Regions from separate parts of the Arcticibacter sp. genome, predicted to be linked through region 2. Evidence: riboswitches for the same ligand, from Rfam matches in the RefSeq annotation. Region 2 holds a riboswitch; each other region holds the start of a gene.
What was found. Region 2 has a riboswitch for cobalamin ahead of metE (5-methyltetrahydropteroyltriglutamate--homocysteine S-methyltransferase). Riboswitches for the same ligand answer to the same signal wherever they lie in the genome.

Region 1 (2,202 bases), on a different contig from region 2:
CTCAATTTGCCGGAACCGCTGGTCGAGTTCCCCTGCCTGATTCAGGTAATCGGGATCGAGGTAGCGCAGTCTGTTGTGCGAAAACTTCCCATTGATCAGAAGGCTCAATTTACTCCTGAAATGGTGCTTGTAACTGCTCTGCAAAAAGAGATCTTTATTCCACAGGTGTTGATTGGAATAGGGATTGTAGTACACGACCGCACCGGGAAGTCCGCGACTGGAATTTGTATAGTTGATGCGGAATTGAAGCTGGTTGCTGTCTGTGCCTTTCCAATAAAGGGAGGCGTCTGTTTGCAGGGTGTTTAGCTGGGCATTGCGACGGATCGCCAGTGTATCGGAACCATCTCCTTCCACCTGATATTTGTAGCGTCCGTGTGCTTTTTGCCAGTTGCTGCTCAGGTTCATGGACCAGCGTTTGCTGATCTTTTGCTGCCATGAGATTGTCGGGTTAGTCAAGCCAAAAGATCCTGTCTTATAACCCAGGCGAAGACGATAGCTCTTTTTCGGTCCAAAATCGGGAGCTATGCTTTTGATGACCAGCATGCTCGCTGAAGCATAAGCCCTGGCAGGCTGCAAAAGATCATCAGAATGTCCGTTATATAACGTGATCGACGCAACATTCTCCAGGTTAATCTTGCCAAGATCGATCTGACCATTTTGTGCGTCTGCAACTTGAAGGCCGTCGAGTTGAACACCTGTATGATTTGCCCCTAAGCTTCGTACGGAAACTGTCTTTAAGCCGCCGATCCCACCATAGTCTTTAATGTTTACACCGGAGAAGTTTCTGATGGCATCCGCAACATTATAGGAAGCAGTGCGCTTGAAGTCGGTGGAAGAAATGGTTTGTGAGGGAAGAAAGCTTTGAACCGGCGGAGGAAGGCTTGCGCGAACATTCACTTCCTGAAGGGTCCTGCTGGTATCGTTTTGTGCATAAGAGCATGCACCGACGAAGAAGCCAAATAATGTAATGAGTATCCTTTTTTCCATACCTGTGTCTTGCACAGCCAGGGGTATAGAAATACAAAATGGAAACACCGTAGCATCTTCATTCTAGCTTCAATCCCCGAAAGCTATGAATTATATAATGCTATGGCAGGTATTCTGACTTACTCCCCTTGGTACGGTCTTCCCATTCAAAACAATGAACAGTGACACTAGAGTGTACCTCGGTTAATAGAGTTTACAGCTGCGGGACAGTTCTGGATTTACACCAGATTCCCATTTAATCCATCCTGATTGCTCGGGATGAAACCAAAAGCACGACAAAGCTATAATAAAAATTGTGAGTTCCGAGGAGAAGTAGTGGTTTGATAATCCTTTTTAATCTTTACAGAACCTCCCCTGCTGTTAATCAGTTGAAGCCCTGACGGAATTCCAGGGGCGATAAGTTCGTCTTCTTTTTGAAAAGGGTGCTGAAGGATTGCGCGTGCTCAAAGCCCAGGGCATAGGCAATCTCACTTACCGACAGACTGGTCATTGAAAGTTTTTCTTTGGCTTTCGCGATCAGCTTCGAATGAATATGCTGCTGGGTGTTCTGTCCGGTATGAACGCGAAGCAGGTCACTCAGATAGTTCGGCGACAGGTTCATCTGCGCTGCGAGATATTGCACCGTGAGCAAACCTGTCACCTCGCCGTTGAAGTAGTCATCAATCAAGTGCTCGAAACGGCTTAGCAGCGCTAAATTATTATTCTTGCGGGTTAAGAACTGCCGCTCATAGAAACGGTTGGAGTATTTTAGCAGGCTCTCGATCTGTGTGAGGATGATCTCCTGGGTATGCTTATCGATATGCTGGCACTCCTTGTCAATTTTATGGAGAATCGTGATCAGGTCATCCTCTTCCTCAGCCGACAGGTGCAGCGCTTCATTGACAGCGTAATCGAAAAACCCGTATTGATGAATGCTATTCGCCAGATTATGCTGTAAAAGGAAGTCCGGGTGAAAGATCAGGACATAGCCCGACCCGCATTCCATATTCTGCAGGTCGAGTTGTTGTACCTGGTTCGGGGCTGTGAAACTTAATACGCCTTTATCATAATCGTAGTGCTGCTGCCCGTACCTGATCTTGCCTTTGGCTTCGCGCTTGAGCGCCACGCAATAGAAGCGGTTAACGAAACCTTTCCAGATCTCGTCTTCCAAAAAAACACTTTCCGCCAGATTAATCACACTTACCAGCGGGTGGCGAGGCTCCGCTAAAGACAGCA
Region 2 (2,202 bases):
ATCCGCATGCGCCATCCGCCGGAAAACTCAGAAGTCTGGCGGCCAAAGTCTTCACGACTGAAACCCAGACCTTTTAATACTTTCTCTACCTCAGCGTCGTAATTCGTTTCTTCAACAGAATAAAACTTCTCGCTCAGCTCGGATACACGTTCAATTAACTTCATGTAATCATCGCTCTCATAGTCGGTCCGGATAGTGAGCTGTTCGTTCAGTTCTTCCAGTTCCTTTTGCATGGAATGCACCTCATGAAAGGCTTTTGACGCCTCTTCGAATACGGTAACATTATCCTGAGTAAGCAAATGCTGTGGGAGATAAGCAATGACCGCATCTTTTGGTCCGGTGACACTACCGGTAGTTGGTTTTGCTGCACCGGCAATGATCTTTAAAATCGTCGACTTGCCTGCGCCGTTCTTACCCATCAGGGCTATCTTATCGTTCTCGTTGATTGGGAAAGTGACGTCGCTAAACAGGGTGGTTCCGCCAAAAGAAACAGAGATGTTATTTACATTAATCACGAAGTGAGGGTATTAAAATGAGCGGCAAATATAAAGTAATTTCTGGTACTAAGGGGCAGCTAAAGGTGGTCAAAGCCGTAGATTCAGACGCGAATCAGCTTCGGATCAACTTGACCAACTTCGGACCGACTTCGAGAAAACACGTTAAAAAAGCGTAGTTGATCCGGGGTTGGTTTGCCTTTTCTCTGAATTTATTGTAGACAAATCATAGAGCGTTTGTAGCCCGTTTATGCATCGTTCGCAGACCAATCGGGGGAAGCCATTCGCTATTCTCAAAGCAGTACACTATATTTGGAGCAGTTCTTTACATTCATTCTTATAACAGACAGGTTCTATATCGCAAACGATATGGATTAAAGAGGAACCGTGTGCAATTCACGGGCTGTCGCGCAACTGTAAGTAACAACCTGCTCATAGGCAGGATTTTCGAGCCACAAGACCATGTCCATTGTCCGCCTTCACGCGGATGAGAAGGACGGCGAAGGAAAGTTACAAGCCAGGATACTTGCCATCTGTTCAAGACCAATGCTTTCGCGATTGAAGCAGTAGTCCCGCGCCATGTTCCGCGGCAACGATCCCCATGCTGGTCGCTGCACTGCAAACTACGCCAACTACACCACAATTCTGAAAGCATACCCAAAACGTAAGGAGCATTAATTCACATTAATGTTTAACAAAGTTTTATGCGTATGCTCAAAAACAACCTTGGTTACCCCCGCATCGGAAGTAACCGACAACTGAAAAAAGCCTGTGAAAACTACTGGTCAGGCCAAATCACCCGTGACGAACTCTTTCATGCTGCCAGGCAGCTCCGCGAGGAGAGCCTGAAACTGCAGCAGGAGGCAGGTATCGACCTGATCCCCTGCAACGATTTTAGCTTCTACGATCATGTGCTCGACATGTCGCTCATGCTGGGCGCCATCCCCAAACGCTATTCGCCTGTGCTGACGGAGGTGTCCGGAAATTCCGAAATCGATGTTTATTTCGCTATGGCCAGGGGTTACCAGCGTGACGGACTGGATATTCCTGCAATGGAAATGACCAAGTGGTTTGATACGAACTACCACTACATTGTGCCCGAATTTACCGCCAACCAGCGCTTCAAACTATTTTCTCAAAAGGCATTTGCGGAATACTCCAGTGCGGCCCAGATCCTGGGTACAGCACCGAAGCCGGTGATCACCGGTCCCGTTTCCTACCTGCTGCTCGGAAAGGAAAAAGACAGTGAAGCCGGTCGCGCAGAAGACTTTAAGCGGATCGACCTCATCAAAAAGTTGACTCCCGTTTATATCGAGATCATCAACACCTTCAAAGGCTACGGTGCTAAATGGATCCAGATTGATGAGCCTTGCTTATGCCTGGACCTGAGTGAAGAAGAGCAGAACGCCTTTGAATACGCCTATACCGAGATCAGCAAGAAATGCGGCGGCATCAAGGTGCTGCTGACGACCTATTTCGGGTCTTTAGGTGATAATACCGCTCTGGCGCTTCGGCTGCCAGTAGCAGGGTTACATATCGACCTGGTAAGAGGAGCGGAACAGCTCGAAGGATTGCTGCAGCGCTTTCCGCAGGGAAGATGGCTGTCGCTGGGACTGGTAGACGGACGCAATATCTGGAAGAACGACTACCAGAAATCGCTTGAGCTGATCGAAAAAGCCGAAAAGGTTGTAGGCGAAGACCGCCTGAT
Region 3 (2,202 bases), on a different contig from region 2:
CCAGGACGGAGAGGGTAATTACCAAAATTCTGTAGACATCCCCCGGGTATCGGGATACAGCTTCCTGAAACCGCTTGGCAACACGCACAACACACTGCTGCTGAATTATCGAATGCCTGTATTCTATCCCGACTGGGAGCTTGGCCCGCTTGCCTATATCAAAAGGGTAAAACTAGGACTGTTTGCCGATTTCGAGAACGTCGGCCAGGGGAGAACCTTTTCTCCGCGGTCCTTTGGCGCGGAGCTTCGCGGCGATATGAACCTGCTCCGTTTTTATCTTCCGAACTTTGATATTGGCGGAAAAGTCGTATTTTTAAATGAGAAACCCAGTCGGAAGCCGATCTTCGAGACTATTGCAACCTATAGCTTCTAATTATGAGAATAAAAACATTCTTCATCATCCTGATCACTGCCCTGGTGACCATTGTTCTGATGAACAATACAGAAGAAATAGACATGTGGCTGTTCGGCACGACCCGCATATCGAAACTCATCATCCTGGCAGTGGTATTTGTACTTGGCTTCATAGTAGGAGCTCTGGTCATGCGTCCGCGAAAGAAGAAAGTACTGGAAGAGGATGAAGACGAGTATCCTGAAGAGGATGCACAGAATCTTCCCGTCAATACCTACAAGACCAAGCTGAGCGACGAAGACCGCGATTATATCAGCTAAGCATTCTTATATTGCATTTAACCGGGCAAAGGCCTACCTTTGCAACAGCTTTGGTTCCCTGTCCATTGACAGAGATTAAAAGGGAATCTGGTGTAAATCCAGAACTGTCCCGCAGCTGTAAGCTCCTTAATCCAATGCCCCCTCAGTCACTGTAAGCATAGCGAACGGGAAGACAGGCAAAGGAGGAGCAAGTCAGAAGACCTGCCGTAGCATAATGATTCATAGCTTTCGTGGATTGAGGCTGGAATGAGATCTAACTGTTTGGCTATATTTCATTCTGCACTCCACTGCAATCAACGTGCAAGATGACGACAACAATAGCCGGACCTGCTCCGCCAAAGTCTTTTCTCAAATTCCTGCTGACGCTGGTTATCCTGTACAGTTGGGGAGATACCTATGCTCAGGAGAAAAGAGGAACAGGATCAACTGTCGTTCATACCGATACCCTTCACCAGGTTCAGATTAATGCGCGCTTTCTCGTAGCCCCTGAAAAATCAGCAGTACCACATCAAAGTTTAAAGGGCGAGCAACTCGAAAGGTTGAACAGCCTGAACGTTGCCGATGCACTGAGGTTCTTTTCGGGACTGCAGGTAAAAGACTATGGAGGCATTGGGGGGTTGAAAACAGTCGACGTGAGAAGCATGGGATCAAGCCATACTTCAGTATTCTACGACGGCGTGCAATTGGGCAATGCGATGAACGGACAGACAGACCTGAGTAAGTTTTCTCTGGACAACCTCGACGAGCTTCATTTATATACTTTCCAGAAGAGTGACATTTTTCAACCGGCCAGAGCATTTGCCGCCGGCAGTTCACTATACCTGGAGTCGAAGGTCCCAAGCTTTCGCGAGGGAAAACAGACGAATGCAGGTGTACGATTCCGGACAGGCTCATTTGGATTGATCAACCCTTCCGCTGTGTTGCAGCAAAAGATTTCAAAGAATATTTCAGCAAGTTTGAATGCCGAATGGCAGCAGTCGGACGGGGACTACAAGTTCAGGTATACCAATGGCGTTTATGACACCACGGCCGTTCGGCAGAATGGCGATATGGATGCACTACGCCTGGAGGCAGGATTTTATGGCATGACTCGCGACAGCAGCCAATGGACACTGAAAGGCTACCATTACCGCTCGGAACGTGGACTCCCCCGGGCCATTGTCAGCAATAATTTCGAGTCAGATGACCGACTATGGGACAGGAACAGCTTCGTACAAGCTTCATGGAAGTCGCCCCTAAACCGTCGGTTCCAGAGCATGGCAAACGCCAAGTATGCCTATGACTATACCCGATACCTGGATCCGGACCACTACAAAATGGAAGGCCCGCTGGACAACCACTACCGCCAGAAGGAGCTTTACCTTTCCCTGGCGAACAAATACCGTCTTAACCAATATTGGAACGTGGGCCTATCGGCAGACTGGATCCACAACAAGCTGGACGCAGACCTCGAATTCTTCGCCTATCCCACTCGCAATACGAAGCTGGTAGCAGCTTCGTCGTCGCTGGATCTAAAAACATTCCATCTTC

Region 1: linked by a shared signal. The riboswitch ahead of ACO1NU_RS08855 (TonB-dependent receptor plug domain-containing protein) and the one ahead of metE (5-methyltetrahydropteroyltriglutamate--homocysteine S-methyltransferase) in region 2 are both predicted to bind cobalamin.
Region 3: linked by a shared signal. The riboswitch ahead of ACO1NU_RS07075 (TonB-dependent receptor plug domain-containing protein) and the one ahead of metE (5-methyltetrahydropteroyltriglutamate--homocysteine S-methyltransferase) in region 2 are both predicted to bind cobalamin.

Annotation. Positions count from the first base shown of each region.
Region 1 covers NZ_JBMQOB010000015.1:102,628-104,829, forward strand. The annotation lists gene ACO1NU_RS08855 (TonB-dependent receptor plug domain-containing protein) at 1-987, opposite strand, end outside; cobalamin riboswitch at 1,075-1,272, opposite strand; gene ACO1NU_RS08860 (helix-turn-helix domain-containing protein) at 1,352-2,202, opposite strand, start outside.
Region 2 covers NZ_JBMQOB010000014.1:19,236-21,437, reverse strand. The annotation lists gene ACO1NU_RS08260 (ABC-F family ATP-binding cassette domain-containing protein) at 1-515, opposite strand, end outside; cobalamin riboswitch at 825-1,042, shown strand; gene metE (5-methyltetrahydropteroyltriglutamate--homocysteine S-methyltransferase) at 1,205-2,202, shown strand, end outside.
Region 3 covers NZ_JBMQOB010000010.1:39,859-42,060, forward strand. The annotation lists gene ACO1NU_RS07065 (hypothetical protein) at 1-373, shown strand, start outside; gene ACO1NU_RS07070 (hypothetical protein) at 376-672, shown strand; cobalamin riboswitch at 707-895, shown strand; gene ACO1NU_RS07075 (TonB-dependent receptor plug domain-containing protein) at 978-2,202, shown strand, end outside.